One region of the Cellulomonas sp. P5_C5 genome, then DNA from elsewhere that is predicted to be linked to it. Evidence: riboswitches for the same ligand, from Rfam matches in the RefSeq annotation. Region 1 holds a riboswitch; each other region holds the start of a gene.
The links. Region 1 has a riboswitch for S-adenosylmethionine ahead of ACXJKF_RS00475 (DUF1737 domain-containing protein). Riboswitches for the same ligand answer to the same signal wherever they lie in the genome.
Positions count from the first base shown of each region.

Region 2: linked by a shared signal. The riboswitch ahead of ACXJKF_RS17130 (LLM class flavin-dependent oxidoreductase) and the one ahead of ACXJKF_RS00475 (DUF1737 domain-containing protein) in region 1 are both predicted to bind S-adenosylmethionine.
Region 3: linked by a shared signal. The riboswitch ahead of ACXJKF_RS03000 (methylenetetrahydrofolate reductase) and the one ahead of ACXJKF_RS00475 (DUF1737 domain-containing protein) in region 1 are both predicted to bind S-adenosylmethionine.

Region 1 covers NZ_JBFULY010000001.1:92,109-96,309, reverse strand. Annotated here, with positions in the region: gene ACXJKF_RS00490 (pyridoxamine 5'-phosphate oxidase family protein) at 1-100, shown strand, start outside; gene ACXJKF_RS00485 (O-succinylhomoserine sulfhydrylase) at 170-1,429, opposite strand; gene ACXJKF_RS00480 (rhodanese-like domain-containing protein) at 1,426-1,839, opposite strand; partial or broken gene ACXJKF_RS00475 (DUF1737 domain-containing protein) at 1,863-2,066, opposite strand; SAM riboswitch class I at 2,060-2,160, opposite strand; SAM riboswitch class IV at 2,279-2,393, shown strand; gene ACXJKF_RS00470 (aminotransferase class V-fold PLP-dependent enzyme) at 2,438-3,832, shown strand; gene ACXJKF_RS00465 (fasciclin domain-containing protein) at 3,958-4,201, shown strand, end outside.
Region 2 covers NZ_JBFULY010000025.1:23,183-27,383, reverse strand. Annotated here, with positions in the region: gene ACXJKF_RS17145 (hypothetical protein) at 118-684, shown strand; gene ACXJKF_RS17140 (glycosyltransferase family 2 protein) at 705-1,421, shown strand; gene ACXJKF_RS17135 (GNAT family N-acetyltransferase) at 1,366-1,875, opposite strand; SAM riboswitch class IV at 1,988-2,107, shown strand; gene ACXJKF_RS17130 (LLM class flavin-dependent oxidoreductase) at 2,385-3,551, shown strand; gene ACXJKF_RS17125 (NtaA/DmoA family FMN-dependent monooxygenase) at 3,560-4,201, shown strand, end outside.
Region 3 covers NZ_JBFULY010000002.1:251,057-255,257, forward strand. Annotated here, with positions in the region: gene metE (5-methyltetrahydropteroyltriglutamate--homocysteine S-methyltransferase) at 1-677, opposite strand, end outside; gene ACXJKF_RS03000 (methylenetetrahydrofolate reductase) at 683-1,720, opposite strand; SAM riboswitch class I at 1,788-1,883, opposite strand; gene ACXJKF_RS03005 (hypothetical protein) at 2,161-2,376, opposite strand; gene ACXJKF_RS03010 (DNA-3-methyladenine glycosylase I) at 2,569-3,180, opposite strand; gene ACXJKF_RS03015 (TetR/AcrR family transcriptional regulator C-terminal domain-containing protein) at 3,259-4,201, opposite strand, start outside.

The DNA of each region.
Region 1 (4,201 bases):
CGCCAAGGGCGGCCGGCTGACCACCGCGTTCAGCCTGGTCAAGGCCAAGGTCACCGGCGAGCGCTACGACGGCGGGGAGAACGAGACCGTCCAGCTCTGAGCGGCTGCGTCGACGCGCCGAGGTTGACCAGGAGCAGATAGCTGAGCAGGGCGTGCGCGCGAGCGGTGGTCAGCCTGCGAGTGTCCCGAGTGCCTGCGCGAGGTCGTCGATCAGGTCCGCGGGGTCCTCGAGCCCGACGGAGAGCCGCACCGTCGACTCGGCGATCCCGACGGCCGCGCGCCCCTCGGGCCCGAGCTTGCGGTGCGTGGTCGTCGCGGGGTGCGTGACGAGCGACTTGGCGTCGCCGAGGTTGTTGGAGATGTCCACGACCCGCAGCGCGTCGAGGAAGCCGAAGGCGACCTTCTTGGCGACGTCGGGGGTCGCGCCGTCGGGCACGGCGAGGGTGAACGTGACGACGGTGCCGCCCCCGGACTGCTGCGCGAGGGCGAGCGCGTGCTGCGGGTGGGAGGGCAGGTACGGGTAGCGGACCAGGGAGACGCCGGGCTGCTGCTCGAGCCACGTCGCCACCTGCAGGGCCGACGAGGTCTGGTGGCGGACGCGCAGCGACAGCGTCTCCAGGCCCTTGAGCAGCACCCACGCGTTGAACGCGGACAGCGACGGGCCGGTGTTGCGGATGAGGGTCTGCACCGGTCCGTGGATGTACTCGTCGGTGCCCAGGATCGCGCCGCCGAGCACGCGCCCCTGCCCGTCGATGTGCTTGGTCGCGGAGTACACGACCACGTCGGCGCCGAAGTCCAGCGGCCGGGACAGGACGGGGGTGGCGAAGACGTTGTCGACGATGACCGTGGCCCCGGCGGCGTGCGCGAGCCGGCTGACGGCCGCGATGTCCACGAGGTCCTGCATCGGGTTGGACGGGGTCTCGAAGAAGACGACGTCGGCCGGCGTGGCCAGCGCGGCCTCCCACTGGTCGAGCTCGTGGCCGTCGACGTAGTCGGTGCGCACCCCCCACTTCGCCAGGATCTCCTCGAAGATCACGACGGTGGACCCGAAGAGTGCCCGGGCGGAGACGATGCGGGAGCCCGACTCGACGAGGGCGGCGATCGCAGTGAACACCGCGGACATGCCCGACGCGGTGGCGAAGGCCGCCTCGGCGCCCTCGAGCAGGCGCAGGCGCTCCTCGAACGTGGACACGGTGGGGTTGCTGTAGCGGCTGTACAGGAACCGGTCGGCGTCACCGGCGAACGCAGCCTCGGCCTCGGCGGCGTTGGTGTAGACGAACCCCTGCGTGAGGAACAGCGCCTCGGACGTCTCCTGGAACTGGCTGCGGACCAGGCCGCCGCGCACCGCGAGGGTGTCGGGGCGCAGGTCGGAGCGGGGGGAGCGCCGGTCGTCCCAGTCGCCCGGACCGGGGACGCGGCCGGCGCTCACGCCTGCCGCCAGGGGAGCCCGGCGGCGCGCCAGCCGGCGTGGCCGCGGTGACCGTCGGGGCCGACGTCGCCCTCGAAGCCCTCGAGCACGTTGTACGCCGGACCGAGCCCGGCCGCCGTCGCCACCTGCGCGGCCGCGACCGAGCGCACCCCGGAGCGGCAGAGGAACACGACGGGCCGACCGGCGGTGACGCCGGCCTCGGCCAGCTGCTTGAGGAACTGCGGGTTCGGGCGTCCCGACGGGTAGGAGACCCACTCGACCAGGGCCGCGCGCCCGTCGAGGGGTGCGGAGTCGGGGATGCCGACGTAGCGCCACTCGGCGTCGGTCCGGACGTCGACGAGCACCGCGCTCTGGTCGGACGTCAGGAGGTCCCAGGCCTGCTGGGGGGTCAGGTCGCCGGCGTAGCTCATACGGGCCTCGTCTCGTGGGTGGTGGCGGAGGGCAGGATGACGGCCTGCGCGACGATGACGTGCTCGCCGTCGAACGTCGCGGCCGGGCTGCCGTGCAGGACGTAGCCCTCGTCGAGCGCCGCGGTGACGCGGTCGCAGAACGCGGCGTCGTCGGGCCCGGTCAGCAGCCGGTAGCGGCGGACGCCGGGGGGTTGCCCAGGGGGTGGAGCAGTCACTGTCGCCTCCATCGGTCCTGGCGGTAGCACCCTCGGCCGGGCACAGGGTGCCCGCGGGTTGCTGCGGCGTCGTCGAGCCAGATCTCTCAGCCGCTCTGGATGGTGGCCGTGATGCTACGCGCGGCGAGGTGCACGCTCCAAGTGCTGGACAAGCCGTCCCGCCAGGCGAGACGGTTCGCGTGCCGCGTTGACAGTTCGCGGGGGCTGCCGGGACCCTCGTCACAGGTCATGAGCGCCAGCGTCAAGCCCCGGCTCGCTGGCCGGCAACCCTCCTCCGCGGTGGGGTGCCCCGGGTGACGACCTGGCCGCGTCCCGTCCGGGGCGCGGCAAGCGCGGGGTTCCACCACATCGGGTGTCCCCCCGGATCGTGTCGGAGGACCATCATGACCGTCATCGTCGAGCGCCTCTCGTGTGCTTCCGCCGACGAGGTGAGCGCCCTGCTCCCGGTCGTCGGCGGCGACACCACCGTCCCCCTGGTCGACGGCACGCAGCGCGTCTACGCCAACCTCGACTACGCCGCGAGCGCCCCCGCCCTGGAGGCCGTCGCGGCCCGCGTGACCGAGGTGCTGCCGCTGTACGCGTCGGTGCACCGCGGCGCCGGCTACCTGTCGCAGGTGTCCACCGCGCTGTACGAGTCGGCACGCCAGACAGTCGCGCGGTTCGTCGAGGCGCGTCCCGACGACGTCGCGATCATCACGCGGAACACCACGGACTCGCTCAACCTGCTGGCGGGGGTGGTCCCCGACGGCGGCCGCGTCCTCGTCCTGGACGTCGAGCACCACGCCAACCTGCTGCCGTGGGTCCAGTCGAGCGAGCGCCACGGCAACCGCACGACGATCCTGCCGATCCAGCGCACGGTCGCCGCGACCCTCGATGCGCTGCGCGCCGAGCTCGCCCGCCAGCCGTACGCGCTGCTCACGGTCACGGGCGCGTCCAACGTGACGGGGGAGGCGCTGCCGATCGACCAGGTCGTCGCGCTCGCCCACGCCGAGGGTGCGCGGGTGGCCGTCGACGGCGCCCAGCTGGTCCCGCACCGCGGCTTCTCGCTGACCGCCACGGACGCCGACTACGTCGCGTTCTCCGGCCACAAGACCTACGCGCCGTTCGGCGCCGGCGCCCTCGTCGGTCGCCGCGACTGGCTCGACACGGGCACGCCGTACCTCGCAGGGGGAGGTGCGGTGCGCGACGTGCGCGCCGACCGGACCGTCTGGCAGCCCGCGCCCGCGCGGCACGAGGCCGGGTCGCCCAACGTCATCGGCGCGATCGCGCTCGCGGAGGCGTGCGACCAGCTCGCCGCCCTGCCGGCCGGTGCCCTGGCGGCGCACGAGGAGGCACTGCGTGAGCGTCTGGTCGCCGGCCTGTCCGCCATCGACGGCGTCGAGATCGCGCGCATCTGGCCCGACTCCGACGCCCCCGTCGGCGTCCTGACGTTCACGGTGCCGGACCACGACCCGGGCCTCGTCGCGGCGTACCTCGCGGCCGAGCACGGCATCGGGGTCCGCGACGGTCGCTTCTGCGCGCACCCGCTGCTGGCGCACCTGGGCGCGTCGGGCGGCGCGATCCGCGCGTCGGTGGGCGTCGGCACGACGAGCGAGGCGGTCGACCGCCTGGTCGTGGCGCTCCGGCAGTACCTGTCCACCGGTCCCGCCGTCCGGTACGAGGTCGTCGACGGCTGCTGGGCGGTCGTCGAGGACACCCGCCCGCTGCTCGCCGTGCACGGCCTGAACCACCTGGCGGCCACGGCGGCCGCAGCCTGCGGCCCCGCCCTGGACGACTGACCCCACCGTCACGGGCTGCATCTCGGCGGCCGGTTCCGGACGAAGAGGACACAGGGCGCCCTTCTGGGTGCCTGCGCGGTGCGGCGCAGGGGCGTCGGCCGCGACCTTCGTCCGCAGGAGCCACCATGAGGATCCGCCGCACGCTGTCCGCCCTCGTCGCCGCCGGTGTCGCCGCCGGAGCGGGAATCGCGCTCGCGCCCGCAGCCAGCGCCGCCCCGCCCACCGGGACGTCCAGCCTGGCCGCCCTGCTCGCCTCCGACGGCGACACGTTCGACCGCAGCTGGCGGGACTTCGACATCCTCGACCAGGCGGTCGGCGCGGTGCTCGCCGCCAAGCCGGGCAGCCCGGTCGCGGTCCTCGCGGACGGCA
Region 2 (4,201 bases), on a different contig from region 1:
TCGCGGTGCGGACGCGGTTTCCGTGACGCATCATGAGGGCGCCCATGTGCGTGGTCGAGCAGCGGCCGGTGCCTGTGGAGTGCCGCACCGCCGGCACACGACCCGGAGCCCAGACCCATGGCAGAGCCGCTCGAGCCCGTCGGGCACCCGGCGACGCCACCCCGTCGCGCGCAGGTCGTGCCCGGTGACGCCGTCCGCGCACTGGCGCTCGCCAGCGTGCTCGTCGGCACGTGGCACTCGGGCCTGGTCGCGACGGCCCTCTTCCTGCTGGTCCTCGGTGGGTGCATGGTGCCCCGCGCGATCGGTGCCCCGCCCGTGCTCGACGTCGCCTACAGCGGCACCCTGCTCGCCGCCGCCTGGGCCGCGCAGCTCGACTGGTACGTGACGGTGGGCTGGCTCGACGTGGTGGTGCACGCGGCCGCGACCGGCCTCATCGCGGTGATGAGCCTTCTCGCGCTGCGCGCGTGGTCGGTGGTCGGGCCGGCTCGCTCGCGCAGCGAGACCGCGGTCGTCGTCGTGGGTCTCGGCGCCGTGCTGGCCGTGCTCTGGGAGCTGGGGGAGTGGGCCGGCAACGCGTGGCTCGACCGGAGGATCCAGGTGGGGTACGAGGACACGATGGGCGACCTCGCCGCGGGACTCACGGGCAGCGTTGTCGCCGCGCTGGTCCTGGCCCGGCGCTCGTGAGCGACGTGCCGGAGGTTCGCGTGTCCGTGGTCATCCCGGCCCGCGACGACGCGGTCGCGCTGGCGGAGTGCCTCGCGCGGCTGCGCCGGCAGACGGTCGCGCCGTACGAGGTGCTGGTCGTCGACAACGGCTCGACCGACGACACCGCGGCGGTCGCAGCGGCCGGGGGCGCGCGGGTGGTGCCGGAGCCGCGGGTCGGTATCCCCGCCGCGGCGGCCACGGGGTACGACAGCGCCCGCGGTGACGTGATCGCGCGGCTCGACGCCGACTCGCGGCCGGACGAGCGCTGGGTGGAGCGCATCTCGGTGTGCATGCGCGCAGACCCCCGCCTTGACGCCGTGACGGGCTCCGGGCAGTTCTTCGACCTCCCGGTGGCACTGCGGGCAGGCGTCTCGGGCGCCTACCTGGGCACGTACTACCTCCTGGCGCACCTCGCCCTCGGCCACACCGCCCTGTGGGGGTCGTCGATGGCGATGCGCCGGGAGGCCTGGCTCGCGGTCCGCTCCCGGGTGAGCCGGGAGGATCCGGAGGTGCACGACGACCTCGACCTCGCGTTCGCGCTCGGGCCGGGGCGCCGGATCCGGTTCGACCCCGCGCTGCGGGTCGGGGTGTCGGCGCGGTCCCTGCGCGGGCACGCGCAACGGGTGCGCCGGTTCGACCGTGCGTGGCGCACGCTGCGCCTCAACTGGCGGGTTGCGCCGCCCTGGGACCGGTGGCGGGCACGGCTGGCGCGCTGAGCGCCAGGCGGTAGAAGACGGAGTGCGGGTCGAGGACGTAGTCGGCGAAGGGCGGGCACTCGACGAAGCCGGCGCGCTCGTACAGGCGCCGCGCGGGTGCGAAGTAGTCCTCCGTGCCGGTCTCCAGGTGCACCGTGCGGATGCCACGGTGCGCGGCGGTCGCGAGCACCTGGGCGAGCACCGCGGCGGCCACGCCCTGCCCGCGTGCCGCGGCGGTGGTGCGCATCGACTTGAGCTCGGCGTCCGTCGGACCGAGGTCCTTGAGCGCGGCGCACCCGAGCAGGGTGCCGGCGCTGTCCCGGGCGGTCCAGAACGTGATGCCGGGGGCGGCGAGCGCGGTCGGGTCGAGGGCGTGCACCGACTCCGCGGGGGAGGTGGCGTACATGTCCGTGAGGTGCTCGCCGAGCAGGGCGAGCACGTCGGGCGACGTGGGGTCGGCGATGGTGATCGTCAGAGGCACGCGCTCATCCTTCCACCACCAGACGGGACCGGGCGTCCCACCATCTGGACATTTGCCTCGGAGTATTGACTCGCCCCGAATCTATGTCTACTTTCCCGACCTGTTAGGTCATGAATTCCAGCGACAAGCCCCGGCTCGCTGGATGGCAACCCTCCTGCGTGTGGGGTGCCCCGGGTGACGACCTGGTCCTGCACGAGCACCCGCTCGTGCCCGACAACGACGCAGCGCCCGCCCGGCGGGTACGAAGGGACGCACGATGAGCACGGACGGACAGCCCGCTGCGGTTCTCGGCGGCCTCTCTCGCGTGTCCTCCCGCTGTCCCGGCGCCCGTTGCGGCGCGCTCAGCTGTTGTCGCTGACCCTGCGCCAGGCCTGACCAGCCGCTGACGACCGACGGCACCGCCGCGTCGTCGCGCTCCCTGCACCCACGCACCCTCGCACCGACCGTCGCACCCCCGTGCGACCGGCGCGGCGCGCCTCCGCGACTCATGAACGGACACCCCCATGGCACGCCCCACGTCTTCTCCCCGGCCGCTGCACCTCGGCGTCGACCTGAGCGACGCCGGCGCTCACCCCGCTGCCTGGCGCACGCACGGCTCCCAGGCGCAGCGCCTGTTCGACGCCGAGCGGCTCCAGCACCTCGTCGACACCGCCCAGCGCGGCACGCTCGACCTCGTCGTGTTCGACGACTCGTTCTCGCTGCAGCCCACCCGGTCCACGACGCTGCGCGGGCGCCTCGACGCCGCGCTCGTCGCGGCACGGCTGGCACCGCGGTCCCGCGGCATCGGCCTGGTGCCGACCGTCGCGACGACGCACACCGAGCCGTTCCACGTGTCCAAGGCGATCGCGACGATCGACCACGTCAGCGGCGGACGGGCCGGCTGGCAGCTCGGGTGGTCCGCGGACGAGCAGGACGAGCAGGACGCTGCGCACTTCGGGCGCAGGCCCGCACAGTCCGAGGCGACGGCGGTGGCCGAGACCGAGGAGGCCGTGCAGGTCGTCACGGCGCTCTGGGACAGCTGGGAGGACGACGCGGAGATCCGCGACCAGGCCACGCACCGGTACGTCGACCGCGCGAAGCTGCACTACGTCGAGCACGACGGCGTCCACTTCGCGGTCAAGGGCCCGTCGATCACCCCTCGCCCCCCGCAGGGTCAGCCGCCCATCGTGGTGCGCGTGAGCTCCGACGAGTCGTTCGGCCTCGCCGCCCGGCACGCCGACGTCGTCCGGATCAGCGCCACCAGCCGTGAGGAGGCGCTCGACCTGCGGCTGCGGCTGCGAGCAGCCGCTGTCGCAGCCGGCCGCGAGCCCGGGGACCTGCGGGTCCTCGTCGACGCGTTCGTGGTGACCGGGCCGGACCAGGCGAGCGCGCGTGCCCGCCTGGACCTGCTCACCGAGCTCGAGGGCGTCCGGTGGGACACCGACTCGCTCACGCACGTCGGCACCGCGCGGGAGCTGACCGACGCGTTCCTGCGCTGGTGGGAGATCGGCGCCGTGGACGGGTTCGTCGTCCGCCCGTCCTCGCTGCACACCGACCTCGACGCCCTGGTCGACGGGGTCGTGCCCATGCTGCGCACCGCCCGGGCGTTCCGTGAGCACTACAACGGTCCGACCCTGCGCGACCAGCTCGGCCTGGGCCACCCGGCCAACCGCTACGCCGCGATCGCCTGAGCCGCGCGATGAGTACCCCCACCTCACGCAAGCAGGTTCACCTCGGCGCGCACTTCCCCGGCGTCAACAACACCACCGTCTGGAGCGACCCCCGCTCCGGCAGCCAGATCGACTTCGCGTCGTTCGAGTACCTCGCGCGCCGCGCCGAGGCGGCCCGGTTCGACTTCTTCTTCCTCGCCGAGGGGCTGCGCCTGCGCGAGCACAAGGGGCAGATCCACGATCTCGACGTCGTGGGCCGGCCCGACACGCTGCCCGTGCTGGCGGCGCTCGCTGCGGTCACGGACCGGATCGGGCTGGCGGGCACGATCAACACGACGTTCAACGAGCCGTGGGAGCTGGCCCGTCAGTTCGCCACGCTCGACATCCTGTCCGGCGGGCGGGCGGCGTGGAACCTGGTGACCAGCTCCGACGCCTTCACGGGGGAGAACTTCCGCCGCGGCGGCTTCCTGCCGTACGAGCAGCGCTACGAGCGTGCCGCGGAGCTGGTCGAGGTCGCCCGGGCGCTGTGGGACTCGTGGGACGACGACGCGGTCATCGCGCACGCGCACAGCGGGCAGTACGTCCGGCCGGGGTCCGTGCGCGAGGTGCGTCACGACGGTCCGCACTTCCAGGTGCGGGGAGAGTTCACGACGCCGCGCGGACCGCAGGGG
Region 3 (4,201 bases), on a different contig from region 1:
GAGACCAGGGCGGGCTCCTCCAGCTGGACCCACGTGGCACCCGCGGCGGCGAGGTCCGTGAGCAGCTCGGCGTACACGGGGAGCAGGTCCGCGAGGCGGTCGATGGGCGCGAAGCCCTCCGGCGCGTCCTCGGTGGCCTTGGCCAGGGCGAGGTACGTGACGGGGCCGACGATGACCGGACGCGTCAGGACGCCGTCCGCGAGGGCCTCCTTGAACTCGCGCACGGGGCGGTCGCTGGCGTAGCGGAACGCGGTCTCCGGGCCGATCTCCGGGACCAGGTAGTGGTAGTTGGTGTCGAACCACTTGGTCATCTCGAGCGGCAGGTCGTCGCCGCGACCGCGGGCCACGGTGGAGTACCCGGCGAGGTCGAGCGCACCGTCGGCGCCGACGACGTCCGCGAAGCGGGCCGGCACGGCACCGACCACGGCGGTCGCGTCGAGCACGTGGTCGTAGAACGAGAACGCGCTGGGGATGGCCGGCACGTCGGTGGCCAGGCCGAGCTCGGCAAGGCGCGTGCGGGTGCGCTTGCGCAGGTCGGCGGCGGTCGCCTCGACCTCGTCGGCCGACGTGCGACCGGCCCAGAACGCCTCGAGGGCCTTCTTCAGCTCGCGCCGCGGGCCGATGCGGGGGTAGCCGAGCACGGAGCTGGCGGGGAACTTCGGGCTGTTCTGGGTCATGTGGTTCAGTCCCTCGTGGATCGGGCGGGGGCCGTGTCCTGCGGCCAGCTGGCCAGGTCGGGAGCTGTCCGAGCTCCGCCGTCGAGGTGTGCACCCTCGAGCAGGTCAAGTGCGGCATGGTGCTGGTTGTACGTGTACAGGTGGACGCCGGGTGCCCCGCCGTCCAGGACGCCGTTGACCAGGTCGACGCTCGCGCGGATGCCCCGGCGATGGCGGTCGAGCTCGTCGTCGGCGGATCCGAGCAGGTCGAGCAGGTCCTGCGGCACGGGGACGCCGGTCAGCTCCTGCATGCGCAGCAGCCGGGCCGGGTCGGTGGTCGGGATGATGCCCGGGATGATCGGGATGATCACGCCGGCCTCCCGGGCCTCCGCCACGATACCGAGATAGTCCTCGGCGTCGTAGAAGACCTGCGTGATCGCGAAGTCGGCGCCGGCCTCCTGCTTGGCCAGCAGGGAGGCGACGTCCTGCGCGCGCGTGCCACCCGTGGCGTGGTTGCCGCGCGGGAACGCCGCGACCGCCACCGACAGCGGACGCACCCGGGCCCGGACCGCCTGCGACGGGCTGTCCGCACACCGCTGCGCCTCGATCTCGCGCAGCAGCTCGACCAGCTCGCCCGCGGTCTGCAGCCCGTCGGGGTGGGCCTCCCAGTTGCTCTGGTCCGTGGGCGGGTCGCCCCGCAGGGCGAGGAACGACCGCAGCCCCTCGTCGAGGAACTCGCCGACGATGGTGGTGATCTCGTCGCGGGACGTCCCGACGCAGGTGAGATGCGCGATCGGGTTCAGCGACGTCTCGCGCAGCAGCCGACGGACGAGCGCGCGCGTGGTCACGCGGGTCTTGCCCGACGCGCCGTACGTGACCGAGACGAAGTCCGGCTTGACGGTCTCGAGCTGCTGGATCGTGGCCCACAGGCGGGGGGCCGCGTCGGGGTTGCGCGGCGGGAAGAGCTCGAAGGAGATGGTCGGCCGGTCGTTGGCCGCGACCGCGCGCCGGCTGGTCGACGCGTGCAGGCCGGGGGTGCGCGGCTCCACGGCGGCGGCGCTCATGGCGCGACCGACCGGGTCGTCAGGCACCGGTGCGGTGCGGGGACACATGACCTGCGGGACATTGCTCACTCCATCGTCCCTGGCGGAAGCACCCACACCCTCGCGAGGAGGGGGGTTGCTGCGGCGTCGTGGAGCCAGGTCTCTCGGCCGCTCTGGATGGTAGGCGTGATGGTAGACCGCAGATCACATGCTGGGCAACGGTGCTCGATGGATGAGACGGCAACGTCCGTGGTGTGTCGGCGCTCCCGTACGCGCCGCACCCGTACGCGCCGCAATCGGTCGTGCACGTCAATCGCACGTGCACGTCAACCGTGCGTGCAGGTCAACCGCCCGCGCCTTTCAACCCGCACGTGCCATTCAACCCGGCACGGTGGGTTCCGCCGAGCATGAGTCAGCGCGCAGCGAGGTGGCCCGCACGCGCGGGCGCCAGCGCGCCGTCGTCAGTGCGGACGGCGAGGGGCGAGGGTGCTCGTGTGCATGCGGCTGCGCTGTGACGGGACGTCGAACCAGGAGTTCGGCGAGCCGGCGGGGACGGACAAGAGCCCGTCCTGCACCGCCTCGAGAATCTCAGCATCGGGGACGACGTTGTCCGCCAGGGCCTCGGCCGCCACGCGCGCGGCATCACGCCGAACGTCGGGGTCGGGCTTGTCCATCATGCCCGGCACTGTAGTCCCGGACCGCGGGCGCTGCCGAGAGCCCTACGGCAGCATCACCCGGCGGGACTAACGATTCACCCGGGGCGCTCCGGGCCCGAGCCGTCGGCCGTCGAGCCGGCTCCTGAGCCGACCGCGGTCGAGCCGATGGATCGTGCTGGCGTGCGGCAGCCGGGCGCCGGGCGGGCGTTCAGGTCACGCCGACCCCTCCTCCGGAGCGACCGTCCCCACTCCCCCGCTGACCACGGGGCACGTCGCCAGGTGGTCGTCGACGACCCCGCAGGCCTGCATCGCGGCGTACGCGGTGACGGGGCCGACGAACCGGAAGCCCAGCAGCTTGAGCTCCTTGGCGAGCGCGCGGCTCTCCGGTGTCTGCGCGGGCACGTCCGCCCAGGAGTCCGGACGCGCCCGCGAGGACGGGGCGGGAGCGTGGGACCAGAGCACCTGGTCGAGCGTGCGACCCGACGCGTGCAGCTCCCGCAGGGCGCGACCGTTGGCGATCGTCGCCTCGACCTTGGCGCGGTTCCGCACGATGCCGGCGTCCGCCAGGAGGCGCGCGACGTCGTCGTCGTCGAACGCGGCGACGACCTCGGGGTCGAAGTCCGCGAACGCCGCGCGGAACGCGGGCCGCTTGCGCAGGATGGTGATCCAGGCGAGCCCGGACTGGAACGCCTCGAGCGCGAACCGCTCGTACAGGGCGTTCTCCCCGTGGACCGGCCGGCCCCACTCCTCGTCGTGGTACTGCTCGTACACGGGGTTGCCGTCGCCGAAGCAGCGACCGGTGCGCGGGACGTCGAGCGAGGTCATGCGCCGAGTCTGCCGCGCAGCACCGACACGGCGGACGCGGCTGTGGGGGAGGCGCGACCGTCGTGGGCTGTGGGCGGCTCAGGATGCGTGCGCGATGAGCTGCTCGATCCCGTCGAGGATGAGCACGGTCCCGAAGTCCAGGTCGTCGTCCACGGGGGCGTCGTCCGGGTAGGAGAACGCGCCACCGGCGGCGGCCCGTCGCAAGGCCGGGTGCTCGTCCGGCGAGGCGAGCGTGGTGATGAGCGCGCCGAGGTCGGGCGCCGGGGCGCCGTCCGCCGTGGTGCCGACGGCCGCGGTCCGCCCGGCGCCGGTCAGCTCCTCGGAGACCCGCAGCCGGTCCAGCGTGTGCGAGGCGAGCAGCCCGATCGCGCCCACCTTCTGGTGCTCGGACAGCGGGGTGCCGTCCAGCGCGGAGAGCATCGCCTCCATCCAGGCGAGCCGTCCCGGGCCCACCGCGTGCAGCACCTGGGACGTGCGGGCGAGCCAGGGGTGCGCGTGCAGGATCGGTTGCTGGACCGCGAGGACCAGCTCGAGCCGTTCGCGCCAGCCGCCGACCTCGGGCCCGACGACGGGGGGCCGCCCGGTCGCGCGGTCGGACATGAGGCTGAGCACCTCGTCCTTGGACGAGACGTAGCGGTAGAGCGACATCGTGGTGAACCCGAGAGACTCGGCGAGCCGCGCCATCGACACGGTCTCGATGCCCTCCGCGTCGGCGAGGGCGATGCCCGCGTCGGCGATCTGCTCGAGCGTGAGGCCCGGTCGGGGTCCAGGACGGCCGGGGTCCGGGGTGCGCCAGAGCACCGCGATCCCGGGCGGGAGGTCCGCCGGGACGGTGCCCGTGCCGGCGACGCGGACGGCGTGCCGACGCGCCTTCTCCGCCTCGCGGGCGGCCTGCTGCTGGGCGAGTGCGGCGGCGCGCTGGGCCTTCTCGGCCTCGCGGAGCTGGCGGGCGGCCTCGCGGACGGCCTGCTGGGCGGCGCGCTCCTGCTCCTTGCGCTGCCGCTCCACCTCCTTGGCCGCG